Regions from separate parts of the Jeotgalibaca sp. MA1X17-3 genome, predicted to be linked through region 2. Evidence: predicted binding sites of a transcription regulator. Region 2 holds the regulator's gene; the other holds the start of a gene.
The links. The regulator HrcA, encoded in region 2, represses chaperone genes, less so after heat shock. The targets are predictions, from matches to a motif close to TTAGCACTCNNNNNNNNNGAGTGCTAA.

Region 1 (15,034 bases), 820 kb from region 2:
CAAATTGATGTAGCTATTCTAACAGTACCGCAATCGGTTGCCCAAGATGCTGCAAATACGTTAATCGAAGCAGGAGTGAAAGGAATCATGAACTTTACTCCAATCCGACTTTCTGTTCCCGATCACATTCGTGTTCAAAATGTAGACTTAACCAATGAGCTACAAACACTTATTTATTTCTTAGATAATGATGTTCATTAATACCTAAAAAAGACCTGTGAAATTCTCTAGAAGAATTTTACAGGTCTTTTTTTATGAAATAATTTAAAAATTAGTTTTTTTGAGATTGATAGTGTCTTAAATAGTGCTCCCTTGGCAATGTTCTTGAATAATTCTAATCTTTAATAAGACAGATGCATAAAGTGAAAGGACAGAAGCACCTTTTGGAGCTCTAGGAAATGGTAAGTGTTTATTTTCTTTTCATAAGGATATCACTGTTTAAGTGATTCAAAAAAATAGAAGAATCTAGGAATGCTTATCCCAGGTCCTTCTACATTAGAAGAGTTTTTAAAACTATTTTTTATCAATATTTTTTTTGATTTTAAAATAGGTACTTAACATTCGAATTCCTTGGACAATATTATTTGTAGCAAAAATAACACTTAAGATAGAGACAAATCCCCATCCAAATTTTATAACACCGTCAACTGCAAAATAAAAGAATAAAGCCGCAAGGACAAATTTCACTGTGATTTGAATTAATAAATCTTTTAAAGTCATATGATTCCTTTCTGATGGAGAGTTTTTTTAAGGTACTACAAAAAGAGTTCTGGAAAAAAGACTGGAAGGGAAGCAAAAGCGTTCATGATTCCATGTGCTAACATAGGAGTCAAAATGTTATTTGTTTTTCGATACAGATAACTGAACCATAAACCTAATGTTCCATAGATTAACATGTGGCCATCCATATGGGCAAGGGCAAATAACAAACTACTTACGACTGCAGCTCCGATGAAACCAATGTGGTCAACTAATTGAGTGACAATTGCTTTTCGGAAAACAAATTCCTCCATAATTGGTGCAAAGAGAGTTAACCCAAAAATATAAAGAGGATAAGTATTGGTTAGATCTAATAGGAGATCTGTATTTTGAGACCCGGGTGTGACTCCAAATATAGCCGTTTCAATGGAAGCAGCAATGACTTGAAGAATAATGGCACCAATAAAACCTAACACTCCCCAAAGGATGATTTTTCCATAAGAGGATGACTTTCCTTGAGTAATACTATTTACCGGAGTCCATTTCTTTTTCATGTTTAAGATAATCATGATAATTGATCCAATTAATGCCGTTACTAAACTAATGGTTAGGCTCATTTTAATTCGATCTTCTGCAGGTATGAATACCATGAGCGGAATCGGTAAAAATTGTATGGCTAAGTAAACTAGAATGATTATATTTGCTGTAGATAATTTTTTCTTCATTTCATAACCTTTCTATTTCAAATTTTATAAGCTTACAGAAAAGTATAACATAATAGATAAAAAAGTTAATCTTTTGTCTTGCAATCTATACAAGAATTGATTAAGATAGGTACATGGGTTAGCACTCACGATATTAGAGTGCTAACAAAAAAGCATTGGAGGGATTACTTTTGTTAAAACCATTAGCGAATCGTGTAATTATTGAAGTAGAAAAAGAAGAAGAAAAAACTGTAGGTGGTATTGTGTTGCCATCATCAGCTAAAGAAAAATCACAAACAGGTACGATCATTGCGACAGGTACCGGTCTAGTAACCGATGCCGGAACTACGATTGAAATGACTGTTAAAGAAGGCGATCATGTTTTATTTGAAAGATATGCCGGAACTGAAATTAAATTTGATGGAAAAGAATATCTAGTTATAAAAGAATCAGATATCGTTGCAATTGTAGAATAAGAAAATCAATAAAACATTGAACAAAAAAATGATGAGGTGAAGAAACAAAATGGCAAAAGACATTAAATTTTCTGAAGACGCACGTGCAGCTTTGCTTCGCGGTGTGGATATATTAGCAAATACAGTTAAAGTTACTTTAGGACCAAAAGGCCGAAATGTAGTATTAGAAAAAGCATACGGTTCTCCACTGATTACGAACGATGGCGTTACCATTGCTAAAGAAATTGAATTAGAAGATCATTTTGAAAATATGGGTGCTCAGTTAGTATCAGAAGTTGCTTCTAAAACCAATGATATCGCTGGTGACGGAACAACAACAGCTACTGTATTAACTCAAGCGATTGTTCGTGAAGGTTTGAAAAACGTTACAGCAGGAGCAAACCCAGTTGAATTCGTCGTGGAATTGAACTAGCTACGAGAGCTGCGGTTGCTGGATTAGCAGAGATTTCTCAAACGGTTGATTCTAAAGAATCGATATCACAAGTTGCAGCCGTTTCTTCTGGTTCTGAAGAAGTTGGAAAATTGATTGCGGAAGCAATGGAAAAAGTTGGCAACGATGGTGTTATTACCATTGAAGAATCTAAAGGAATTGAAACAGAACTAGACGTAGTGGAAGGAATGCAATTTGATCGCGGATACCTTTCCCAATACATGGTTACAGATAATGATAAAATGGAAGCTGATTTAGAAAGTCCATACATTTTGATTACCGATCGTAAGATTTCTAATATTCAAGATGTACTACCATTATTAGAACAAATCTTAAAACAAAGTCGTCCACTACTAATTATTGCGGATGATATCGATGGAGAAGCTCTACCTACATTGGTTCTAAACAAATTACGTGGAACCTTCAATGTAGCAGCTGTAAAAGCTCCTGGATTTGGAGATCGTCGTAAAGAAATGCTTCAAGATATCGCAGTATTGACAGGCGGTACCGTGATTGCAGAAGATTTAGGATTAGAATTAAAAGATGCCACTTTAGAACACTTAGGAAATGCTAGCAAAGTTGTAGTAACAAAAGACAATACGACTATTGTTGAAGGAGCTGGCGAGAAAGAAACCATTGCACAACGCGTTGCGATGATTCGTTCTCAAGCTGCAGATACAACATCTGACTTTGATCGTGAAAAATTACAAGAACGTCTTGCAAAATTATCCGGTGGTGTTGGTGTTATTAAAGTCGGCGCAGCTACTGAAACAGAACTAAAAGAACGTAAATTGCGTATCGAAGATGCATTGAATGCAACTCGTGCAGCAGTTGAAGAAGGAATTGTCTCTGGTGGGGGTACAGCACTTATCAATGTACAACATCTAGTGGAGAAATTAGAATTGACAGGCGATGAAGCAACCGGTGCACGTATTGTTGCCCGTGCTTTGGAAGAGCCAATTCGTCAAATCGCAGAAAACGCTGGAAAAGAAGGTTCTGTGATTGCTTCTCAAGTGAAAGTAATGGAACATGGAATGGGCTATAACGCAGCTACAGATGAGTGGGTAAACATGATCGAAGCGGGAATTGTTGATCCTGCTAAAGTAGTTCGCTCTGCTCTACAAAATGCCGCAAGTGTTGCTGGAATGATCCTTTCAACAGAAGGTGTCGTAGCAGATCATCCAACTTTAGAATCAAACATGCCTCCAATGGATCCAGGCATGGGCGGAATGATGTAAGAATCGAATTAAAAAAAGAATAATCTTCAAGAAACTCCCCTATCAAATGCAGAAAAACTCTGATTTGATAGGGGAGTTTTTCGTTTGGAAAGGCTCCACTTTCATTCGTCTGTCTTTGGTTGAAGTTTCGTGGTAAAATGTATAAAGTCTTTATGACTTTAAGGAGGGAAACAACGTGAATCAAAAAGAAGAATGGACAAAAGCACGCCGGGTTTTGATTACCATCATTGACTTGCTGCTATTTATTGGATCATTATTTCTATCATTTAAACTAAAATTTGGCTCTGATATCCCATATATCAACTTTCAATCGTTTCAAGGTAGTATTTTGTATGTCTCTATTGGATTTATCATTGTGAATATTCTCTTTGGAACCTACATTTTATACAATAAATCAATTAGTGATTTTTTGTTTATTACGATTATTAGTCAATTTGTAATTTCATTATTTATTATGACTCTTACATTTGCGGGAAGATGGCTTACCTTTCCTCGATCGGTCATCCTCATTAACTTTTTTGTAGGGTGTATCATCCTGTTTGCATGGAGAGCCATCGTGTTCAAAACCTACCAACATTTAAGTGGAAGTAAACGAGTGATGATTGTTGGAATGGAAAAAGAAGTATTTGCGGCAGTCGATAATTTTTCGAATACTAAAAGCATTCGTCATCTCGTAACTCACGTAGTGCTATCTGATTACTACGAAAATGTCCGTGAAAATCTTCATGATATTGATATTGTCTACTTAGCAAGTCAGATTGAAGAATCTGAAAAACTACGTATTTATGGATTACTCATGCAAGAAGATAAAAAATTCTTTTTAAATACTAGTTTTGAAAATTTAGTGATGGTTAATCCAAATATGATGAACATCGAAGACGAAAGTATTATTGAAGTGGCTGCATTCCGAATTCCACAAGAAGATGGAGCAATCAAGCGTCTTTTGGATATTGCAATAGCTCTTTTACTAATCGTAGTAACGTCACCGATTATGTTGGTTGCGGCTATTCTTGTAAAAAGAAGTTCAGAAGGTCCGGTTTTATATCGTCAAATACGAATTACTAGAGAAGGACGAGAATTTGAGATTCTCAAGTTCCGTAGTATGGGTGTGACGGCGGAAGCTGAATCGGGTCCAGTCCTTGCTAGTAGTAATGATATGCGAGTAACCCCAGTCGGTAAATACTTGCGAGCACTACGTATTGATGAACTCCCTCAACTATTTAATGTGCTAAAAGGGGATATGTCCATGGTAGGGCCACGTCCGGAGCGTCCTTACTTTGTGGATCAATTTAAACAAATGAACCCACATTATTATTTACGACATAATGTACGTGCAGGAATTACGGGCTATGCACAAGTCTATGGAAAGTATGCTTCTGATTTTAATAGTAAATTGAATTTTGACTTAATTTATATCAAAAAATACTCGTTGATTTTGGATATGAAAATCCTTCTTCAAACCGTGAAGATTTTATTTGATAAAGTGAGTTCGCAAGGGGTAGATGAAATGGAACACACCGTTCATTCTGAATCTGAGATTGCTGCTCGAGGAATTAAAGTCATTTATTAAATGGTTCAACGAAGAGGCTGGGACAAAAGTTCCAGCCTTTTCCTATATCTAAACGCCTTTTCTTCCGCTTTCTTTTCATATAAATAAGGACTTAAATGAAAAAAAGGAAAAATAAAACGATTTACGTTATAATAAGTGAAAATGAATCCTGTAATAAAAAATAATATTCTGATATTGAAGGAGTGCTTATCTTGGAAGAAACCTACAAAGACGATGGTCGCGCACTACATACTGACCTCTACCAAATTAATATGATGAAAACGTACTGGGATGAAGGAATAACGGAAAAAAGATCTGTTTTCGAATTGTATTTCCGTAACTATCCATTTAAAAATGGGTATGCTGTTTTTGCTGGTCTAGAACGTTTAGTAAAATATGTTGAAGAATTACAATTCACTGAAAGTGATATTGACTTCTTGCGTGATTCCCAAGAGTATCCAGAAGAATTTTTGACGTATCTAAAAAACTTACGTTTTACTGGAACCATTCGTTCTGCATTAGAAGGAGATTTGGTATTTGCGAATGAGCCAATCGTTCAAGTAGAGGGGCCATTAGCAGAATGCCAACTAATTGAAACGGCACTTTTAAATATTGTGAACTTCCAAACGTTGATTGCTACGAAAGCGGCACGCTTAAAATATGTAGCAGAAGATGATATTTTGATGGAATTTGGGTCTCGTCGGGCACAAGAAATGGATGCAGCTTTATGGGGAGCGCGTTCTGCGTATGTAGGTGGTTTTGATGCTACTTCTAATACCCGCGCTGGTAAACTATTTGGTATTCCCATTGCAGGTACCCATGCTCATTCTTTAGTACAAGTTTATCGTAATGACTATGATGCATTTAGTGCCTATGCACGTAGCCATAAAAACTGCGTGTTCTTAGTGGATACCTATGACACTCTTCGTTCAGGTGTACCGAATGCAATCCGTGTAGCGAAAGAAATGGGAGATAAAATCAACTTTGCTGGCGTTCGTATTGACAGTGGAGATATGGCTTATCTTTCTAAAAAAGTAAGACAGCAATTAGATGAAGCAGGTTTCCCAAATGCTAAAATTTATGCGTCGAATGATCTTGATGAAATGACCATCTTAAACTTGAAAATGCAAGGAGCAAAGATTGACGTGTGGGGTGTGGGAACTAAACTGATCACTGCCTTTGATCAGCCCGCTCTTGGAGCTGTTTACAAACTAGTTAGCATTGAAGATCATAAAGGAGAGATGGTAGATACTCTCAAGATTTCTAGTAATGCAGAAAAAGTTTCAACTCCTGGTCGCAAGCAAGTATGGAGAATCACTCGGAAGCGAGATGGTAAATCTGAAGGAGATTATATTGCTCTATGGCAAGAGGAACCGGACAAAGAAAAAGAATTGTTCATGTTCCATCCTATTTACACGTATATAAATAAAACTATTACTGATTTTGATGCGCGTCCCATCCTACAAGATATCATTGTAGAGGGGAAAAGAGTCTATGAATTACCTTCTTTAGAAGAAGTGAGAGCCTACGCAACCGAGCAACTGCATGATTTGTGGGATGAATATAAACGTATCTTGAATCCAGAAGATTATCCAGTTGATTTGTCACAAGAGACGTATGATCATAAAATGAGAACCATCAAACGATTGAAAGAGGAAGTTCGAAAAAATGGTGAGCCTCTTTAAATCATAGAATAAACAAATCTAAAGGAGGAATAGACGGTGCGGCCTTTACAAAAGAAAATTATTGAAGAATTAAAAGTGAAAGATACTATTGATCCCCAACAAGAAATTAGGAAGAGTATTGATTTTATGAAGGATTACATGAAGGCACATCCTTTCTTGAAAACACTCGTACTAGGAATTAGTGGTGGACAAGACTCCACCCTTACAGGGAAGTTAGCTCAGATGGCAATTACTGAATTACGTCAAGAAACAAAAAAGATGTATCAATTCATCGCTGTTGAACTTCCATATGGAAAACAAGCTGATAAATCTGACGTTCTGGATGCATTGGCATTTATCGAACCAGACAAAACCCTTCTTGTAAATATAAAACCAGCTACAGATGAATTAGTTTCTGCTTTAACGCAAACGGATTTATCTATATCTGATTTTAATAAAGGGAATATCAAGGCGCGTCAACGAATGGTTGTTCAATATGCGATTGCTGGAGAACAAGCAGGGGTGGTAATTGGAACGGACCACGCAGGTGAATCCGTTACTGGCTTTTTCACAAAATATGGTGATGGAGCAGCAGATATTATACCAATTTGGCGCTTAAATAAACGGCAAGGGAAAGCGATGTTGGAAGTGCTAAATTGTCCACCTCACTTGTATAATAAAGTTCCTACAGCCGATTTAGAAGAAAACCGTCCGTCTCTTCCGGATGAAGAAGCTCTAGGGGTTTCTTATGCATCGATTGATGATTATCTAGAAGGGAAAGAAGTTTCCGAAAAAGATGCAACAACGATTGAAGGATGGTTTTTGCGTACGAAACATAAGCGTCATTTACCCATTAACGTGTATGATGATTTCTGGCGAACTGAAAATGAGTAGAGAAGTAATGTAGAACGGGGGAGATCGTACTGAAAAAAATGGATTCTTATTTTAAAAGATTAAAAAAAGCCCGCCTCAATAATTGTAAAATTTCTGTTTTTTTTCTGCAACTCCTTCGTTTAATTTTGGTCGTATTTATATCGCAATTGCTTTTACAGTGGTTTCAAAATCAGCTGAATTTTAATCTGGTCGCTAATTTTGTATTGGATTGGCATACCGAAAAGTTTCTCATTAGTTGGGGTATCTTGATGATTCCGGCGATCTGGTTGTGGGCACTCACGGGTAATATTCGTGTTACAAATACAATTTACCTCGTAGCGACGATGATTGTAGGGTATATTACTTTTGAGAAAATGAATCAACGAGGAGAACCGTTTTATCCATCTGATTTTCGGATGGCAACGGATTTACCATTCTTAATGGATATGATTTCCCCTCTGATGCTTGTTATAATTTTCTCTAGTATAGCTTTTGGTATTTTTGCTTTCGCTCTAGCATTTAAACGTAAGAAAAAAACGTTGAGTCCCTTGAATTGGAAATGGCGAACGAATCTATTTTTATTGATGAGTTTATTAATGGGGTATGTTGTTCAATTTCAAGCAGAAGGAAATATTTTAAAAAAGGCGTATGACCGCACTGCTTATTGGATTCCGTACAGTCAACAGATGAACTACTATAACAATGGATTTGTAGCTGGCTTTTTATATAACTTTTCATCTTCACCCATGCAACTGCCGGAAGGATTTAGCGAAGAAGGCATGGATGTCTTGATAGAGAAGTACCAAAAAAAGCAGATGAAATCAACCAATCCCGAGAAAAAGATCAAGTAGAAGCCAATGTGATTTACATTATGAATGAGAGTTTTTCTGATCCGTTTGATCTTATGGAAATGAATAAAAATTGGGATCCGATTCCTTTTACAAGGATGCTAGGAGAAACAAGTAAAAGTGGGAAAATGTTGTCGCAAGGATATGGCGGCGGAACAGCAAATATTGAATTCGAGGCTTTAACAGGCCTTTCAATGGAACCTTTTTCACCTACGATTACCACTCCGTTCACTCAGTTTTTACCAAAAGAATCAGACTTTATATCTGTGGTATCGCGTTTAAAAAAGGATGGCCATGTGGCGACCGCGATTCATCCCTTTGATACCTCTATGTATAAGCGACGGGATAACTATGCTAACTTAGGATTTGATGACTTCTATTATAATGATACGATGAAATATACTGATAAAATAGAAAATAACCCTTATATTTCAGATGAATCTGCTTATCAAGAAGTTCTTTATCGAATGGAAAAAACAGAAGGGTATGACTTTGTCCATCTCGTTACGATGCAAGGCCACACACCGTACGATGGTAAATATACCACCACTCCTTCTATGGAACAGACTGGTTTCAGTAAAGAAGGACCTAATCAATATTTACAAGACTTAGTTTATAGCGATCAGGCAATGGAAGATTTCACACAGCAACTAAAAAAAATAGAAGAACCAACTGTAGTCGTTTTTTGGGGGGACCATTGGCCTAATGTGTTTGGAGAATCCGCTCTTCTTAATAATGGAGAAGAAGTGCTTCACCATACACCTGTTCTGATTTTTAGTAATCAATCTTCTCGGTCTGAAAATCTGGAAAAGATTAGTCCAATTTATTTCTTTAATGAAGTATTGTCGTTAACCAATGCGAAAGTAACACCTTTTGAAGCATTCCTTTTGGAACTAAAAGAAGAAATTCCAGCTTTTGAAAAAGGAATGTATTATGAAAAAGAAAAAGGGCAATATGTTCAATCAAGAGAAGAATTAAATAAAGAAGCACAAGATATTCTCGAAGAGTACGATTGGATTATGTATGATCGTACAGTCGGGGATAAAGATAGTGTTCAAAAAGGTTTTTTTGATGTGAATATGAAGTAGCCCAGATGAGAGCAGGACAAAAGTCCCAGCTTTAGAAAGAAAGGGGTGAAGCGATGAGTTTTTTTATTGAGTTTATGTTTGCATTTGCAGCTGTTATTGCACTAAGCTATTTGCTGACATTTTTCTATCGGAAAATCGCGTTACGATATCAATGGGTAGATGTTCCAAGTACTAAAAAACTTCATAAGCAACCCCTGCCAACAATGGGTGGAATTAGTATTTTTATCGCTTTTTGGTTGATCTTTTTTCTTTTCATTCCAAAGGGAAATCAAATTGCAGATGTGTATGCAGTGCTTGTTAGTTCCGCTATTATTTTAATAACGGGAATTGTGGATGACCGATATGAACTGAAGCCATGGCAAAAAATGAGTGGCATTCTACTAGGAGCAAATGTTCTCTATTTCTTTTCTAACATTCGAGTAGACAGCTTAACGATTGATTGGATTGGAACCATTCACTTTCATGAATTTAGTTATCTAGTAATGATGCTTTGGATTGCTGCCATTACGAATGCTGTTAATTTAATGGATGGGCTAGATGGTCTTGCCACAGGAACATCGATTATCTCTTTAGTAACGATAGGGCTAGTCAGCTATTTCTTTACAAACTCGGCAAATATTAGCAGTGTCATCATGATTTTTTTATTAGTAGGAAGTCTGATTGGATTCTTACCACATAATTTCTATCCAGCAAAAATATTTTTAGGCGATACGGGTTCACTTTTTATAGGCTTTATGATTGCTGCTTTATCTTTCAATGGACTAAAGCATGCTACTTTTATTTCTTTATTAATTCCAGTAGCAATTTTAGGTGTTCCGATTATAGATACGATTGCAGCAATCATTCGACGCTTATTACATAAAAAAGCAATTAGCAAAAAGGACTGGGGGCATCTGCACCATCGTTTATTACGAATAGGTTTTAGCCATAAACAAACGGTTTTGGTTATTTATGCAATGGGAATTATATTCTCGTTGACGGCTCTTCTTTACCCACTGTCCTCTTTTTTTAGGGGTAGTTATTTTGACGGTGGGGTTAATTTTTGGAATGACTTTATTTGTAGTTAGTTTTAATTTGTTAGACCGAGGAGATACACCTATTAGACGTTTTCTTTATCACTTATTTTATAAAGAAGATGATGAAGAATCAGATGGAAAAGACTAAAAGAATACAATAAAAAATGAGAAATGGTATCGTACCATTTCTCATTTTTATTCGTCTAAATCATCCCACTCATCTTTTTCTTCCATGGTAATAGGGAGTTCTCGATATTGATTTTCTTCTAAATGGAATGTTACATTCCCACTCATCAAGTCAACCACTTTATCTTGAAAGGACTCCACTTCATCAATGGGAACACTAGTAGTGAAGGTAACCGTATCGGTGTATTGGGTATCTAGCAACTCATATTCCGTTTGATGAAGATGGTTTTCAAGTAGACCTGATGAAGAATATCCTACCGTACTAGAAACAGGGGTTTGTAACGAGCAACGGATGATTCCTACTCCACGTAAAGCAGTAGAAACAGACTTGCTATAAGCACGGATAAGGCCTCCTGCACCTAATTTGATTCCACCAAAATAACGGGTTACAATAGCAACTACGTAATGGAGATGGTTCTTTTTTAAAACTTCTAACATGGGAACTCCAGCTGTCCCAGAAGGCTCGCCATCATCGTGGGCACGTTGGATTTCGTCTTGATCTCCAATTAGATAAGCTACACAATTATGATTTGCTTTCCAATGCTCCTTTTTGATTTCACTAATGAACTCTTTAGCGTCCTCTTCATTTTCCACTCGTTTTAGAGAACAGATGAATCTAGATCCTCTTATTATAATTTCTTCTTGTCCATCTTTAGCGATCGTAAAGTAAGATTCCAGCATCCAATCCTCTCCTTTTCCTTTTTTACTTCTTCTATCATTCTAGCATAGTATCCATTCGAAAAGAAAAACATGAATGGGTTCTTTTATGAGAATTCTATAGCAACCGTGCATTTTTTTTGAAATTTATTGTATAATGATGGGTGGAACCTAAAATAAGTCAAAAGAGACTAAGATGAGGTGTAAAAGTGGAAGCAAAAGAATTATTTAATAGTATAAAAGTAAAGAATATAAAGGGCACTTTACCAGACCTTAGCATAAATAAAATAACGCAAGATACTCGTGAAGTAGAAACTGGAGATGTCTTTCTTTGTATCGAAGGCAGTGACTTTGATGGGCATTTGTACGCAAAAGATGCTGTTGAAAAAGGAGCTACAGTTATTGTTGCTCAAAAAAAATAACAGACGATTTGGGAAATACACCGATTGTATATGTAAATGATACTCGTAAAATGATGGCAATTCTAGCCTCTTCTTTTTATAATCATCCTAGTGAAGACTTAACAGTCATTGGTGTCACGGGAACAAATGGAAAGACAACAGTTACCTATTTAATTGATGCAATTTGTAAAGCAGTTGATAAAAAGACTGGATTAGTAGGAACGATTGAAATGCATATTGATGATGAAATTCTTCCAACTATTAATACCACTCCTGATAATCTTACGATGCAACGAAGCATGCGGAAGATGGTTGAGAAGGGTGTAGAAGTTTGCTCCATGGAAGTTTCCTCTCACTCACTAGTACAGGGACGTACATGGGGAATTGATATGGATGTTGCTGTGATTACGAATTTGACCCATGAACATTTAGATTTCCATAAAACAATGGAAGAATATTCGCTTGCAAAAGAATTATTATTTACTCACTTAGGAAATAGTTGGAAAAATGGCAAAGGGAAAATAGCCGTTCTTAATAAAGATGATCAAACGTTTGAGCGGTACAGTCAGGTGACACCGGCAGAAGTGATTTCATACAGTTTAAAAGATGCAACGGCAGACTTTTTTGCTGAAAATATTACGTTTAATCAAAATGGAACACACTTTGATTTAATCGTAGCCGGAAAAGTTTACCCAGTTGAAATCAAATTAATTGGTGAATATAATGTTTCCAATGCACTAGCCGCATTGGCTGCTGCTTATGCAAGTGGGATTTCCTTAGAAGCAGCTTCAAAAGCAATTGGAGAGTTACAACTAGTAGAAGGCCGTTTAGAACCTGTTTCTAAAACAGATGGATATAGTGTTTATATTGATTATGCACATAGTCCAGATGGTTTAGAAAAAGTTTTGGACGCTTTACAGCCGATTACTTCAGGCAGAGTGATTAACGTAATGGGATGCCAAGGAAGTCGTGATATGGAAAAGAGACCAATCATGGGTAGAATTGCCAGTGACCATGCTGATTATGTTGTTTACACAACGGATAGCCCGGAAATGGAGCCACAGGAAGAAATCATAAAAATGGTTCTTTCTGACGTTCAGAAAGACAATTATACGTATATAGAAGATCGTAGAGAAGCGATTTTCCATGCTGTACAAATTGCAGAGCCAGGTGATAGTGTAGTGATTACAGGTCGTGGTCATGAAACTTTCTATAATGTGGGCAAAACGCCGGTTATGTTCCTCGATCGAGAAGTAGCAGAGGAAGCAATTGAACATCGGAATACTCTAGAGCAGAAAACCGACTAAAGGACGAAACTCACGAAGGGATTACAAAAAATGAAAATAGCGATTGTTACCGACAGTACTGCTTATATTCCAGAGCCGGTTCGCAGAGAAAAAAACATTTTCATGTTGCCACTTGTGGTGCAGTTAAATGGCGATATTTACCGGGAAGAAGTGGATATAACACCGGAAGAATTTTATCGAAAAGTAAAAGAAATGCCTAGTTTACCGACTAGTTCACAACCAGCAATTGGAGAGATTTATCAGCTCTTCAAAACATTGTCAAAAGATTACGATGCAATTATTAGTATCCACCTTTCTTCAGGGATTAGTGGTACGTTCCAAAGTGTGCTTTCTTTTCAAGATGAATTTCCTACTTGTAAAATATATGCATTTGATTCAGAAAGTAGCTGTTATGTACAAGCAAGATATGTTTTGGAGGCATCCAGATTATCAGAAAAAGGTTTGGATGCAGAAAGAATTATGGAACGTTTAGATCAACTCAAGTCACGCTCTCAAGCCTATTTTATTGTAGATGACTTACGAAATCTTCAAAAAGGTGGACGGTTATCAGGAGGAGCAGCAGTGGTTGGTTCGATGTTGAAAATAAAACCAATTTTGCATTTTTCTAACAAACACATTGTAGTCTTTGAAAAAATTCGTACTCAAAAGAAAGCTTTAAAACGAATTGAAGACATTTTAGGAGAGTCTGTTAAAGAAACTGATTATCCTTTGATTGCTACCGTCATTCATGCAAATGTCGAAGAGAAAGCTAGTGCTTGGATGAATGAATTAAAATCTCTTTTTCCAGAAGTCCGTTTTGAATTAGCTTATTTTGGTCCGGTTATCGGTACGCACCTAGGAGAAGGTGCACTAGGTTTGACCTGGACGGAAGATAGTGAAAGAAATCGTCTAGAGTCCTAAAATGATTTGAAAAAAACAGCTGAGAATATAATCTCAACTGTTTTTTACTATTTATTTTTATAACTTAAAAATATTTTTTCGTATCCTTTTCATCCTTTTGCGTATTTATGTATAAAGAAGAGGTGGACAGTATGGAAAGTGGAAAAGACGTTCTTTATGGGAGAGAAATTACTAGAAAAGAGTTGCAAGGAGAAGAGGAGACACTTGAAAAAGCATTTCAAAAGTCAGCCTTTCTAATAGAACAGAATGTATTTACTTGTAGAAGGTGTGGAACGAGCGATCCCAGACAACAGGTTCAATCCCCATGTTCTTGTGGGGAAACATGTTTCTACTGTGTAGCGTGTTTGAATATGGGAAAAGTGAAAAAATGTAGTATGTTATATTCGTTAGCTGAACCAAATGAGTTTCCTCTGTTTTCAAAAGACTGTTTACAATGGAAGGGTGTTCTTTCTTTAGAACAAGCACGAGCTTCGCATGATATTGTCACTACCGTCCTTGAAAAAAAGCTCGTTTAATCTGGGCAGTAGCCGGTTCTGGAAAAACAGAGATGATTTTTCAAGGAATAGCCGAAACGTTAGTTAGAAAAGGACGAGTATGTATTGCTTCGCCAAGAATTGATGTTTGTCTGGAATTAGCACCCAGGATTCAAGCAGCTTTTCCAGAAATCCCTCAGATCCTTTTATATGGCGATTCTCCGGACTCATATCGGTATACTCCACTTGTTATCGCAACTACACATCAACTACTACGTTTTCGGGAAGCATTTGATTTGTTGATTATTGATGAAGTCGATTCGTTTCCGTATCATAATGACGCCATGCTTCATTTTGGTGCAGAGAAGTCTCGAAAAAAGGATGGTGCTCTTTTGTATTTAACTGCCACTCCTCCCAGGAAGCTTCTAGATCAAGTGAAGGATCACTCTTTGTTAGCTACTATTTTACCTGCCCGTTATCATGGATATCCCTTACCAGAAGCAACGTGTATCTGGCTAGGAGATT
Region 2 (15,034 bases):
CAATGGATGGAGGTCCTATTGGGGAACTTCAATTTGAAAGTTTTAATGCTGCTCAAGCGATTGTAACGATTCAAGGGAAAAATGTTCATCCAGGAACGGCTAAAGATACGATGGTTAATGCAATCAAAATCGCCATGGACTTTGATCGACGTTTGCCAGCAAATGAAGTACCTGAACAAACAGATAAAAGACAAGGATTCTACCATCTTCTTGGAATAGAAGGTACCGTTGAAGATAGCAAAATGACTTACATTATTCGTGATCATGATCGCAAATCCTTTGAAGACAAGAAAACGAATATGCAAACAGTTGCAGATGCAATCAATCAACAATACGGAATCAATCGTGTACGTGTAGCGATCAGTGACCAGTACTATAACATGGGAGAAATTCTACAAGAGGATATGCGTCCAATTGAACTGGCAGAAAAAGCATTGAAAAATTTAGATATCAAACCAATCATTGAACCAATTCGTGGAGGAACAGATGGATCGAAACTTACCTACATGGGGCTTCCAACACCTAATCTTTTTGCTGGTGGAGAAAACTTCCACGGACGTTATGAATTTATAGCAGTAGAAAGTATGGAAAAAGCTACCGATACGATCGTAGAAATTGTTCGTTTAAGTAATACGTACGAAACACGATGAACCAATTACTTGATTTAAGAGGTCTTAGTATCATCATCTTTTTCTTACTGAACATCTTTCTATTTGCTTTGATGGGAATCGATAAGAAAAAAGCACAAAAAAGAAAGTGGCGTATTTCAGAAAAGACCTTGCTTCTCCTCGGATTATTCGGAGGAGGGGTAGGCGGTTTTGCTGGTATGTTCTTTTTTCGACATAAAACCAGGCATTCCTATTTTCACTTCTTTTTTCTAATCGGAACTCTAATAATGGGGATAACCCTTTATTTTCTATATCGCTAACATAACCTGCTTTCGTTGGAAATCGGAAGCAGGTTTCTTTATGGTTATTTTAAACTCTTTCAACGATGATTCTCATTCTTTTACTACGAATGATTATGGTATAATAAACTTTTGAAACAAATGAGGAGGAAAATGCAATGGATGGAATATTACCATTATGGAAAGAAAAAGGCATGACCAGCCATGACTGCGTTTTTAAATTAAGAAAAATATTACATACTAAAAAAATTGGACACACGGGAACGCTAGATCCAGAAGTAGATGGAGTTTTACCTATCTGCATTGGAACGGCTACAAAAGCAGTAGAGTTCATGACCGATTTAGGTAAGGCTTATACAGGAGAAATCACTTTAGGTTTTTCAACGACAACAGAAGATGCACACGGCGAAGTAATTGCTCAAAAGCCAGTTGATCGAAAATGGACCCTCGCTGAAATTGATGAACAGATGGCTAGTTTTCTTGGTGAAATCACTCAAATTCCTCCAATGTATTCGGCGGTAAAAGTGAATGGGAGAAAATTATACGAATATGCTCGTAGTGGAGAAGAAGTTGTTAGACCCGTCCGAAAAGCTACTATTTACGATTTTCAACGAATTTCTGAACCACACTATGATGATTCTACTCAGACTGTTTCTTGGAAGTTTACTGTAAGGTGCGGAAAGGGGACTTATATCCGTACACTTGCTGTTGATTTAGGTGAAAAATTAGGATTCCCAGCCCATATGTCCCAGTTAACAAGGACCCACAGTGGACCATTTGCGACAGAAGACTGCTTTACTTTGGATCAAGTACGGGAAATAAAAGAAAATAATCGAATGGATGAAATTTTACAACCAATCGATATGATTTTTGAAAAATACCCTGCTTTCCATCTAACAGAACCTTTATGGGATCGAATTAAAAATGGGGCCGTAATTGAATCGGAAGCATTTATGGATGATAAAGATACTCCCCTACTTGCGCTATATTATTCTGGACAATTAGTTGCTTTATATAAGGAACATCCAACTAAACCTGGCTTTAAGAAACCAAGAAAAATGTTTTTACCTTAGAGACTATTATGGTAATGAAAGAGAGCTAAAAAATGGAAGTTATTAATATACATCACCCTTACAAAAAAGAACAAATTCCCGATGATTCTGTCGTATTGGCTTTAGGTTATTTTGATGGGGTTCATTTAGGGCATCAAGCAGTCATTGCAAAAGCGAAAGCAGAAGCAGAAAAGAGAAATTTAAAAGTAGCAGTCATGACTTTTAACCACCATCCTAGTATCGTATATAAAAAATTGGATATTGATTCAATGAAATACTTGTCGATATTAGAGCGAAAAATAGAGTTGATGGAAAGTTTAGGTGTTGATTATTTTTATGTCATTGAATTTACGTATGACTTCGGTACTCTGAAACCACAAGAATTTGTCGATCAGTATATTGTAAACTTACATGCAGAAGTTGCTGTTGCAGGTTTTGATTATAGTTATGGACCCAAAGACATTGCAAATATGAAGACTTTACCCATCTATGCAAAAAATCGGTTTGATATTATTGAAGTAACCGAACGGGTTTCGGATGGATCAAAAATTAGTTCAACTAATATTCGTACCGCATTGGATGAAGGGGATATGGAGTATGTCAATAGTAAATTGGGCTACATCTACCAATTTGATGGATATGTGATGCATGGAGATGCACGCGGACGGACGTTAGGTTACCCTACAGCGAATCTTAGAGTGGAAAAGCATATTCGATTGCCAAAAACGGGTGTGTACGTTGTTAGCGTATGTATTCAAGGAACTTGGTATAAAGGGATGGCTTCGATTGGTTACAACATTACCTTTGAAAAAGATCGTCAAAAAACGATAGAAGTAAATATATTTCATTTTAATAAAATGATTTATGGTGAAAAAATTAAAGTCCGTTGGCATCATTATTTAAGAGGAGAGGTTAAGTTCTCTGGTATTCAAGGTTTAATAGAGCAATTGGATATGGATAAACTAGAAAGTGAAAAATATTTTCTAGAAAATCCAGAAAGTCTCAACGGAAATAGGGAGATGAAAGAATGACGGCAGCCTATTTGCATATTCCTTTTTGCGATCATATTTGTTTTTATTGTGACTTTAACAAAGTATTCTTGGAAGGACAACCTGTAGACGAATACGTCGATGCAACGATTCAAGAGATGGCTCTTATGAAAGAAAAGTATCCAGAAAAAGAGGTCTCCACCTTCTACATTGGTGGAGGGACTCCTACTACTTTAAACGAAAAACAATTGGATCGACTGTTCACGGGAATTCAAACCTACTATCCAATGGATTCAGGTGTAGAATTTACAGTAGAAGCAAACCCGGAAAGTGCATCTTTTGAAAAATTTAAAGTGATGAGAGAGCATGGAGTCAATCGGATTAGTATGGGGGTCCAATCTTTTAACAATGATATTCTGAAAAAAATAGGAAGAATCCACACGTCAGAACAAGTTTACAAGTGTGTAGACGATGCTCATAAAGCCGGTTTTGAAAATATAAGTATTGATTTAATTTTTAGATTACCTAATCAAACGTACGCAGATTTTGAAGATAGCTTAAAAAAAGCATTGGAACTAGATTTACCTCATTACTCTATTTATTCACTTATTTTAGAGAATAAAACGATCTTCTATAATTTAATGCGCCAAGGGAAATTACCGCTTCCTTCTGAAGATGAAGAAGCAGATATGTATGAGTTAGCTATCCAAACAATGGAAGCAGCCGGTAGAAAACAGTATGAGATTTCTAATTATTCAAAGCCAGGATTTGAGTCTCAACATAACCTAACGTATTGGAATAATGATTCTTATTTTGGATTCGGTGCCGGCTCGCATGGGTACATTGACGGAAGTCGCTACATTAACCATGGACCCATTCAACACTATCTAGCTCCTCTGAAAAAGAAAGAATCACCGATCATTTATCGTAATACACTTACAACACGAGAAAAAATAGAAGAAGAAATGATTTTAGGGATGAGAAGGATGAAGGGCGTTCAACGGTCGGATTTTAAGCAAAAGTATAATCTGGAAATAGAGGACCTCTACGGAGACGTCTTAGAAACGTTGTTAAAAGAAAATTTAATTGAAATACAAGACGATCACATTCGGTTGACTCATCAAGGTACTTTTTTAGGAAATGAAGTTTTCCGTAGTTTTCTCTTGGATTAGTGGGAATATGGTGAATGAAAAAATTAGATTTAAAAAATAGTAGGATATTGTTGACAAATGTTCTGTGCCGTGATAAATTTATTCATGGGTTAGCACTCAGTTCGGTTAAGTGCTAAAGTGAGGTGAATAATTATGTTAACAGAAAGACAGCTTCTTGTGCTCAATCTAATCATTAAACATTATATTGAGTATGGTGAACCTATTGGGTCAAAAAATTTATTAAGGGAATCAAAACTCCCAGTTAGTCCTGCCACCATTCGAAACGATATGATGAGAATTGAGGAACTTGGTTTTTGGAAAAGACACATTCTTCTTCTGGAAGAATTCCTTCTAATAAAGGATACCGATATTATGTCGATCAATTAAAAGAAGAGAAAATGAATCATTCTTATCGAGATATTCAACAAAAGATTCAGTCTTCTATCCGAATGCCATACAAGGAAGCTCAAGAAATCATTGAAACATCTGCAGAAATGTTGTCATACTTAACGAATTATACTGCACTAAGTATTGGACCCGAAACGAAAAATAGCCGATTAACCGGTTTCCGGATTGTACCGGTTACCAAAGGCCAATATATGGCGATCCTTGTTACAGATAAAGGATTCGTGGAGAATAAAATCTTCACACTTGCAAATCATATTGATTCTTCACAGTTAGAAAAAATTGTTAATATTTTTAATGAAGAGTTAGTAGGGGTAAAATTATCTGAAGTGTATCATAAGTTACAGAATGAAATTCCTATTATTATTAAAAAATACGTCGACTCTGAAATTGATTTGTTTGGTATCTTTAAAGAAGTAATTTCTAAGATGGATAGTGAACGAATTTATGTTGGCGGTGGGATGAATCTTCTTAATTATTTAGAAACAAATGAAAGTGAAAAGATTAAAAGTATTTATAGTATGATCCATCAATCCAAGGATCTGCACACTCTTTTACTTTCTAACCAAGATGACCTTACCGTCAGAATTGGTACAGAAATGAATAATGAACTATTCAATAACTTTAGTATGATTACTGCTACTTATGATGTTGGAAGAAATGGAAAGGGACTGATTGCTTTGTTAGGTCCCACGAATATGCCATACCATAAAATCATCAATATTATGCGTTTAACAAGCAATGAACTCTCCGATAGTATGCATGATTTCTATCAAGATTAAGGAAAAGAGGAATGGTTGTGGAACAAGATAATAATAAAAATAATCCGGAAAACATTGATAAAGATGTAGAGGGATTTGAAAATGAAACAAATCAAGAACCAACGATTAATGAAAATGGTTCTTCAGAATTAGAGGAATTAAAAGCCGAACTGGAAGCTACGAGTGATCGTTACCTTCGTTTGCAAGCAGAATTAGCGAATATCAAAAAAAGAAATACAAAAGAAAGACAAGATGCAGCTAAATATCGATCTCAAAGTTTGGCAACCGAGTTGTTACCAGTTATGGACAGCTTAGAAAAAGCACTAGAGATAGAGGTAGATGATGAGAAAGCGATGAATTTGAAAAAAGGAGTCGAAATTGTCTATAATATTATGAATGGTGCATTAGGAAATGAAGGAATTGAGGTTATTAACCCAATTAATGAACCGTTTGACCCTAACTTCCATATGTCTATTCAAGTACAACCTGTAGAAGAAGGGCAAGAACCAGATACGGTTGTTGCGGTCATGCAAAAGGGTTATGTTTTAAACGATCGAATTCTTAGACCTGCGATGGTAATAGTGGCACAATAAGAATGAGAAACTTAAAAAAATAAAAAAATAACTTAAAAGGGGTATATATAAATGAGTAAAATAATCGGAATTGACTTAGGAACTACAAACTCTGCAGTTGCAGTTTTAGAAGGTGGAGAAGCAAAAATAATTGCAAATCCAGAAGGAAATCGTACAACACCATCTGTTGTTTCCTTTAAAAATGGAGAAATTCAAGTCGGTGAAGTTGCGAAACGTCAAGCAATTACGAACCCACACACTGTTAGCTCAATCAAACGTCACGTTGGAGAAGCAGGCTATAAAGTTGAAATGGAAGGTAAGGATTACTCTCCTCAAGAAATTTCTGCAATGATTTTGCAATATCTAAAAGGATATGCAGAAGAATACTTAGGTGAAAAAGTTGAAAAAGCAGTTATCACTGTACCTGCTTACTTTAATGATGCTCAGCGTCAAGCAACAAAAGATGCTGGGAAAATTGCTGGACTAGAAGTAGAACGTATTGTCAACGAACCAACTGCAGCAGCATTAGCATACGGTTTAGACAAAACAGATACCGAAGAAAAAATCTTGGTATTTGACTTAGGTGGCGGAACTTTTGACGTTTCTATTCTTGAATTGGGAGACGGAGTATTTGATGTTTTGAGTACATCCGGTGACAACAGTCTTGGTGGAGATGACTTCGATGACAAGATTATTGCTCATATGGTAGCTGAATTCAAAAAAGAAAACGGCATCGACCTCTCTAAAGATAAAATGGCTAAACAACGTTTGAAAGATGCAGCTGAAAAGGCTAAAAAAGACTTATCAGGTGTAACTTCTACTCAAATTAGCTTACCATTTATCACTGCTGGAGAATCTGGACCAATGCACTTAGAGTTGACATTAACAAGAGCTAAATTTGATGAGTTGACTTCAGAGTTAGTTGAAAGAACAAAAGACCCTGTACGTAAAGCAATTAAAGATGCTGGAATTTCTAAATCTGAAATTGACCAAGTTATCTTAGTTGGTGGATCTACACGTATTCCTGCAGTAGTAGAAGCTGTACGTCGTGAATCTGGACAAGAACCAAATAAATCAGTAAACCCTGATGAAGTAGTAGCAATGGGTGCAGCAATCCAAGCTGGTGTTATCAGTGGAGATGTAAAAGACATTGTCCTATTAGATGTAACTCCATTATCCCTAGGAATTGAAACAATGGGCGGAGTATTCACGAAATTAATTGACCGTAATACAACGATTCCAACAAGCAAGTCTCAAGTATTCTCAACGGCTGCTGATAATCAACCTGCTGTTGATGTACATGTACTTCAAGGAGAGCGACCAATGGCAGCTGATAACAAGACATTGGGAAGATTCCAATTGACTGATATCCCTGCAGCACCTCGTGGAATTCCACAAATCGAAGTAACCTTTGATATTGATAAAAATGGAATTGTAAATGTAAGTGCGAAAGATTTAGGAACGAAGAAAGAACAAAAAATCACGATCAAATCTTCATCTGGTTTAACAGACGAAGAGATTGAAAACATGGTGAAAGATGCAGAAGCAAATGCTGAAGCAGATAAAAAACGTAAAGAAGAAGTAGAACTACGTAATGAAGTAGACCAAATCATCTTCCAAACGGATAAAACTTTGAAAGACCTAGAAGGTAAAGTAGACGCAGAAGAAGTTACAAAAGCTGAAGAAGCTCGTGATGAACTAAAAGCAGCTGTAGAAGCAAATGACTTAGAAGAAATGAAAACAAAACGTGACGCTTTGAACGAAATTGTTCAAGAGTTAACTGTAAAACTTTACGAGCAAGCAGCTCAAGAACAACAATCTGAAGAGGGTGCTACTGAAGGCTCTGAAGAAGATAACGTAGTAGACGCTGATTTTGAAGAAATGGATAACGAGTAAAAAGCTTTTAACTTGTACCATTCCTTGTTACAATAACGAAAAGCAAGCTATTCAACATATTTCCAAACACGTACAGACCCTATTTCGGTGCTGTACGTGTTTGGTTGAATAGATTGATGAGACTTTTTGAGTTGCTATAGAAAAATGGATTGGCAATCCTCAAATTAGTTTTATTTTTACAAATAAATTGAGATAATCCAGATAAATAGCAATCAAATGGAGGAGAATAAATGGCGAAAAAAGACTATTATGAAGTTCTTGGCGTAGCTAAAGATGCTTCAGACGATGAAATAAAAAAAGCATATCGTAAACTATCCAAAAAATTTCACCCGGATATTAATAAAGAAGCTAATGCGGAAGACAAATTTAAAGAGGTTGCTGAAGCTTATGAGGTATTAAGTGACTCACAAAAACGTGCTGCCTATGATCAGTATGGTCATGCAAGTACAGATCCAAACTTTGGTGGAGGATTTGGCGGTGGCCAAGGTGGATTTGGTGGATTTACTGGTGGATTTGATGATATCTTTGATACCTTCTTTGGAGGGGGCGGAGGCTCTCGTTCACGAAATTATAATGCACCTCGTCAAGGATCCGACTTACAATACCGAATTCATTTGAAGTTTGAAGAAGCAGTTTTTGGTAAAAAAGAAACGATTCGTTATGCTCGTGAAGAGCAATGTGAGACTTGTGATGGAAGTGGAGCAAAACCGGGTACAGAACCTGTAACTTGTTCTAAATGTCATGGTGCTGGTGCAGTTCAGGTAGAGCGTAATACACCATTTGGTCGAGTGATGACTCAAGCCGTTTGTGATGTTTGTCATGGAACCGGAAAAGAAATTATTGAAAAATGTCCAACCTGTACGGGAAGTGGACATGTAGAAAAAGAACACTCTGTAACTGTAACGGTTCCAGCAGGTGTTGAAGACGGACAACAGTTAAGACTGGCTGGACAAGGTGAAGTAGGATCTAACGGTGGTCCTTACGGCGATTTGTATGTTGTTTTTGCTGTTGAAGAAAGTGATGTTTTTGACAGAGAAGGCGCAGAAATCTTCTACGTATTACCTATTAATTTTGTTCAAGCAGCTATGGGAACTGAAATTGAAGTCCCTACTGTACATGGAAATGTAAAGCTTAAAATACCGGCTGGAACTCAAACAGGAACGAATTTCCGCTTGAAAGGAAAAGGAGCTCCTCGTTTAAGAGGTTCGGGTAATGGTGATCAACACGTCAAAGTAACGATTGTTACACCAAAACACTTGAATGAAAAACAAAAAGAAGCTTTGCGTGCCTTTGCCGAAGTAAGTGGAGATACGATTGATGGTGAAGATGGTGGTTTTTTTGACAGAATGAAAGACGCCTTCAATTTCGATGCCAAACAAAAGAAAAAATAAATAATTTTTAAAGAGAAAGTTTCCTATAATATACTCTGCTTGATTTTGATAAGTAGAGACCATAGGAAGCTTTTTTTATTGTATAATAAGTTAAAATATTCACAATAAAGATGTAAGGGGTTACATTTGGTTAAAAGTTCGCTATAATAGAACTAGTAATAATAAAAAAGGAGTGGGAATTATGGCAACGATTGAACGATTTGAAAAGTCTGATTTAAAGAAGTCAAATCCTTTGTTATCCAAATTTCGTACGACAATTGAAACTGCATTTTATGGCAATAACATGGTCGAACTTCTAGATGTTGCAAAAGCGTATCACTTATCGTTACATTCTGACAATACGATTGTTACAGATTTACCTGTTCTCCATACAAAAGAACTGGGACTCCCTGATGATGCAAAAATTTTAGTGGAGAACGGTGGGAAAATATTTGGTAGAACGGCTCAAGCGAGAAGAATTGTCGGAGAAAATAAAGAGGAAGACAATCTTTTAGAAGGAATTATTCGTGATGTTATTTATCACAACAGTCATAAAAAATATTATAAAACAACTGGATATGTTGGACTAGACCCTGATTTTATGGTGAAGGCTCATATTGCATTTCCGGAAGGATATGAAAATAATTTATATTCTTGGCTCCTCAATTTTCAGAGTACCAATCCCCAATATAATGCTATGTATAAAGACTCTATTTCTTATCCAGATGGGGATATATATATTTATGCAGATCCAGACTGGACCCATCCAGATTATCCAATGGGATTAGCTTATTTTGAACCGGATCGTAATGTTGCCTGTATTTTAGGGATGCAGTACTTTGGTGAGTTTAAAAAAGGGACCCTAACACTAGCATGGGCTACAGGGCATCGCAATCATTATGTTGCTTGTCATGGTGGTCAAAAATCCTTTCATATAGATGATGGATCAACTTATGTTGCTTCATTTTTTGGGTTATCTGGTTCCGGGAAATCCACGTTAACCCATGCCAAACATGAAAATAAGTATGAAATAAAAGTTTTACATGATGATGCCTTTCTTATTAATTTAAAAGATGGTTCTTCTATCGCACTTGAACCTTCCTACTTTGATAAAACACAAGATTATCCTGCAGATCATCCAGAACAAAATTATTTTGTAACGGTGCAAAATGTAGGGGTGACTTTAGATGTAGATGGAAATAAAGTATTAGTCACAGAAGATATTCGAAATGGAAATGGTAGAACAGTCAAATCAAGATACTCGACACCGAATAGAGTTGATAAATTTACAGACCCAATTAATGCTGTTTATTGGATTATGAAAGATGAATCCATGCCACCTTTAGTAAAAATATCTGATCCTGTAGTAGGTGCTACCTTTGGAGCGACTCTGGCTACAAAGAGAACAAGTGCAGAAAATATTAAAAAAGGAGAATCGGCGGATCAATTAGTAATTGAACCGTATGCGAATCCATTCCGAGTGTACCCATTATCAGAAGACTTCAAAGATTTTACGGAACTTTTGAATCGGAAAAATATGGAATGTTATATCATTAATACAGGTTATTTCTTAGATAAAAAAATACCTAAAGAGATAACTCTACAAGCTATTGAAGAAATGGTAGAAAAAACAGGAGAGTTTCTTCCTTTTGGTGAGGTAAAAGGAATGAGTTATTTATCTATGGAAGGGTTCCAACCTGATTTTACGGATTCCACCTATAAAAAATTAGTGAAAGAAAGAATGGATATGAGATTAGAGTTTCTAGAAACCTTCAATAAGTCTCATCCAGATGAACCTTTGCCAATAGAAGCCATTCAATCGGTTAAAGAAATTATAGATAGTTTATAGAGTAGGGAATCTTACAAAACTAAAATAAATACTTTAAATGTTTAAAAAGCTGGAAAACACACAGGAAACAGTGTCTATTTCGGCTTTTTTGTGCTTTTCAATCATTTCTTCTTCGTCTAACCTTGTCACAAGTCAGCAGGATTGGTATAATTTTAAAATAAGAGGAAGTATGAGAAAGTGAGCATCTAAATGAATATAAATAAAATGAATATAGATCAAATGAAAGAAAGACAAAAAAAGATAAGAAACTTTTCAATTATCGCCCATATCGATCATGGGAAGTCTACGTTGGCTGATCGAATTCTTCAAATGACTGATACGGTAGCTAATCGAAATATGCAAGCGCAAATGTTAGATTCAATGGATCTAGAGCGGGAGCGAGGCATTACGATTAAATTAAATGCTGTAGAGCTGACTTATCATGCTAACGATGGAGAAGATTACATTTTTCACTTAATCGATACTCCTGGACACGTCGACTTTACATACGAAGTCTCTCGTAGTCTAGCTGCCTGTGAAGGTGCTATTCTAGTTGTAGATGCAGCTCAAGGTGTGGAAGCTCAAACGTTGGCGAACGTGTATCTAGCCATTGATAATGATTTGGAAATTATTCCAGTTATTAATAAAATCGATTTGCCAGCTGCTGATCCAGAACGTGTTCGCAAAGAAGTAGAAGACGTTGTGGGAATTGATGCGAGTGAGGCGGTATTAGCTAGTGCTAAAGCTGGAATTGGAATTGATGAATTATTAGAACAAATCGTTGAAAAAATCCCAGCTCCTGAAGGGGATATAGAAGCTCCTTTGCAAGCAATGATTTTTGATTCAGCCTATGACCCTTATCGAGGTGTTGTTTTAAACATTCGGATAAAGAGTGGTATTTTACGTCCCGGTGATACAATCCAAATGATGTCAAATGGAAAAACGTTTGACGTAACAGAAGTAGGTATCTTCTCTCCTAAGCCAATTGCAAGAGACTTTTTGATGGTTGGGGACGTTGGGTATGTTACTGCAAGCATTAAAACGATTCAAGATGCACGTGTCGGAGATACTGTGACCTTGCTAGAAAACCCAGCTGAAAAGCCGTTAGAAGGCTATCGCAAGCTGAATCCAATGGTGTATTGTGGAATCTACCCAGTAGATGCTTCGGATTTCAATGATTTACGAGAAGCGCTAGAGAAATTACAGTTAAATGATGCTTCCCTTCAGTTTGAAGCAGAATCTTCTCAAGCTCTAGGATTTGGTTTCCGAACAGGATTTTTAGGAATGCTTCATATGGATGTCATTCAAGAACGAATTGAACGTGAGTTTGATTTGGATATTATCACAACGGCACCTTCTGTTATCTATAATATTAATAAAACAGATGGAACCACTATTTCGATTGATAATCCATCCGAAATGCCCGATGCAACAGAGGTCGAGAGTGTAGAAGAACCCTACGTAAAAGCAAATATCATGGTTCCTAATGATTATGTTGGTGCAGTTATGGAAATTGCACAACGAAAACGAGGAAACTTCTTAACCATGGACTATCTAGATGACAACCGGGTTAATGTTATTTATGAAATTCCTTTAGGAGAAATTATTTTCGATTTCTTTGATAAATTAAAATCCAGCACGAAAGGGTATGCTTCTTTAGATTATGAGATGATTGGACATCGGGAGAGCAAACTAGTTAAGATGGATATTTTGTTGAACGGAGAAGTCGTTGATGCATTGAGTAGTATTATTCATCGTGATTTTGCTGCTCAAAGAGGTCGAGTGATTACTGATAAACTACGTGGAATCATTCCTCGTCAACAATTTGAGATTCCTATTCAAGCCGCAATTGGACACAAAATACTAGCACGTTCTACAATTAAAGCATTGCGTAAGAACGTTTTAGCTAAATGTTACGGTGGAGATGTTTCTCGTAAACGTAAATTACTTGAAAAACAAAAAGCAGGTAAAAAACGAATGAAACAAGTAGGATCCGTAGAAGTTCCACAAGAAGCCTTTATGTCTGTATTGAAGATGGATGAAGAAGAAGGCAAATAATTTTTTTAGGTAAGTAGTGTAAAACCCTGAATCCATTTTAACATTAATGGATTCAGGGTTTTTGAATAAAAAGGATAAAAAATGCTTGTTATTATTCTATTGGAACTTTTTAACTAGAAGGGATGAATTTATTATATGAAAACAGATATTGAAATTGCCCAGCAAAATCAAATGAAACCTATAACGGACATCGCCAGAAATTTGGGTCTTAACGAAAAGGACATCAAACAATATGGACCTCATAAAGCAAAAATAGATATGAAAACCATTGAGGGACTTTCTGAACAAAAAGATGGAAAACTGATTCTCGTTACTGCGATTAGCCCTACACCAGCTGGAGAAGGAAAATCAACCGTTACAGTTGGATTGGGAGATGCTTTGACGGAGATAGGAAAGAAAGCCATGATTGCTTTAAGAGAACCCTCATTAGGCCCTGTAATGGGAATGAAAGGTGGAGCAGCGGGGGGTGGCTTTGCTCAGTTACAACCGATGGAAGAAATTAATCTTCATTTCACTGGTGATATGCATGCGATTACGACTACTAATAATGCATTATCTGCTTTAATTGATAATCATATCCAACAAGGAAATGAACTCCAAATAGATAGTCGTAGAATTAGCTGGAAAAGAGTTATGGATATTAATGATCGTGCGTTACGTAATATTGTAATTGGTTTAGGGGGCCCAACGAATGGTGTTCCTCGAGAAGATGGCTTTGATATAACAGTAGCGAGTGAAATTATGGCAATTCTCTGTCTAGCAACTAGTTTGGCTGATTTGAAGAAACGATTAGCCAATATTGTAATTGGATATAAAATAGATCGTTCTCCTGTAAGAGTTCAAGATTTAAAAGTTGAAGGAGCATTAACCCTTCTTATGAAAGATGCACTGGAGCCAAACTTAGTGCAAACGTTGTATCATACTCCAGCTTTTGTTCATGGAGGGCCCTTTGCTAATATTGCACATGGATGTAATAGTGTTCTGGCAACAAAGACAGCACTAAAACTTGCCGATTTTGTTGTAACAGAAGCTGGATTTGGGGCGGATTTAGGGGCTGAGAAATTCTTAGATATCAAATGTCCGATCTTAGGAAAAACACCTGATACAATAGTTATGGTTGCTACTATTCGTAGTTTGAAAATGCATGGTGGAATAAAAGTAAAAAATTTAGCATCAGAAGAAAATGTGGAAGCAGTTGAAAAAGGATTTACTAACTTACAAAAGCACATTGAAAATATGCAAAGATATGGAGTTCCTGTAGTGGTAGCTATTAATGAATTTACCAAAGATACCCCTGCTGAAATAGAAGCAGTGAAAAAAGGCTGTGAACGTTTAGGAGTTTCTTGTGTCTCTACTTCTGTATGGGAGAACGGTCCTAAAGGAGGAACAGATTTAGCAAAGGCTGTTGTAGAAGCTTCAGAAAGTAATCAAGAAGAATTTTGTCCACTATATGATACGGAGAAAACAACCATTCAAGAAAAAATTGAAAAAATTGTGACTAAAATTTACGGAGGAACAGGAGTACAATATACGAAAACTGCCCTCAATCAAATGAAACAATTTAAAAAGCAAGGATGGGGAAACTTACCCATTTGTATGGCAAAAACCCAGTATTCATTATCCGATGATCCTACGCTACTAGGAAGACCAGAAGGCTTCACAGTAACGATTCGTGAATTCGTTCCTAAGATTGGTGCTGGCTTTATCGTTGCTTTAACGGGTGATATCCTGACCATGCCAGGTTTACCTAAGGATCCTGCAGCTCTTCATATGGATATACTGGATGATGGAACGGTAACTGGTTTATTTTAAGACCATAGGAATTTGAAGGTACTTCCTGTATACTGGAAAAGGAATATTTATAAAGAGGAACGTATAGATAGGGATGGATAAAGATATATGAAAGATTTGAAAGCAATAGAACTAACCAAGTCGTATGGTATGAAAGAATTATTTCAAAAAATCTCCTTCACAATTCGTGAAGGAGAGTATGTTGGACTGGTAGGTAAAAATGGAAGTGGGAAAAGTTCACTCTTAGAAATTAT

Region 1: the regulator HrcA is predicted to act here: its motif matches at 1,543-1,569, upstream of groES (co-chaperone GroES).

The regions. Positions count from the first base shown of each region.
Region 1 is NZ_CP090983.1:2,252,515-2,267,548, reverse strand. It holds gene LZ578_RS11270 (redox-sensing transcriptional repressor Rex) at 1-201, shown strand, start outside; gene LZ578_RS11265 (DUF4305 domain-containing protein) at 514-720, opposite strand; gene LZ578_RS11260 (CPBP family intramembrane glutamic endopeptidase) at 756-1,424, opposite strand; gene groES (co-chaperone GroES) at 1,595-1,879, shown strand; partial or broken gene groL (chaperonin GroEL) at 1,929-3,547, shown strand; gene LZ578_RS11245 (sugar transferase) at 3,723-5,117, shown strand; gene LZ578_RS11240 (nicotinate phosphoribosyltransferase) at 5,309-6,781, shown strand; gene nadE (ammonia-dependent NAD(+) synthetase) at 6,818-7,654, shown strand; gene LZ578_RS11230 (hypothetical protein) at 7,903-8,484, shown strand; gene LZ578_RS11225 (LTA synthase family protein) at 8,493-9,569, shown strand; gene LZ578_RS11220 (glycosyltransferase family 4 protein) at 9,623-10,636, shown strand; gene LZ578_RS11215 (YigZ family protein) at 10,781-11,452, opposite strand; gene LZ578_RS11210 (Mur ligase domain-containing protein) at 11,638-11,850, shown strand; gene LZ578_RS11205 (UDP-N-acetylmuramoyl-L-alanyl-D-glutamate--2,6-diaminopimelate ligase) at 11,859-13,136, shown strand; gene LZ578_RS11200 (DegV family protein) at 13,167-14,036, shown strand; gene LZ578_RS11195 (hypothetical protein) at 14,168-14,551, shown strand; gene LZ578_RS11190 (helicase-related protein) at 14,584-15,034, shown strand, end outside.
Region 2 is NZ_CP090983.1:1,432,985-1,448,018, reverse strand. It holds gene pepT (peptidase T) at 1-650, shown strand, start outside; gene LZ578_RS07205 (DUF1294 domain-containing protein) at 647-928, shown strand; gene truB (tRNA pseudouridine(55) synthase TruB) at 1,066-1,980, shown strand; gene ribF (riboflavin biosynthesis protein RibF) at 2,013-2,990, shown strand; gene hemW (radical SAM family heme chaperone HemW) at 2,987-4,120, shown strand; gene hrcA (heat-inducible transcriptional repressor HrcA) at 4,414-5,286, shown strand; gene grpE (nucleotide exchange factor GrpE) at 5,298-5,858, shown strand; gene dnaK (molecular chaperone DnaK) at 5,910-7,733, shown strand; gene dnaJ (molecular chaperone DnaJ) at 7,964-9,124, shown strand; gene LZ578_RS07165 (phosphoenolpyruvate carboxykinase (ATP)) at 9,306-10,952, shown strand; gene lepA (translation elongation factor 4) at 11,157-12,989, shown strand; gene LZ578_RS07155 (formate--tetrahydrofolate ligase) at 13,125-14,801, shown strand; gene LZ578_RS07150 (ABC-F family ATP-binding cassette domain-containing protein) at 14,889-15,034, shown strand, end outside.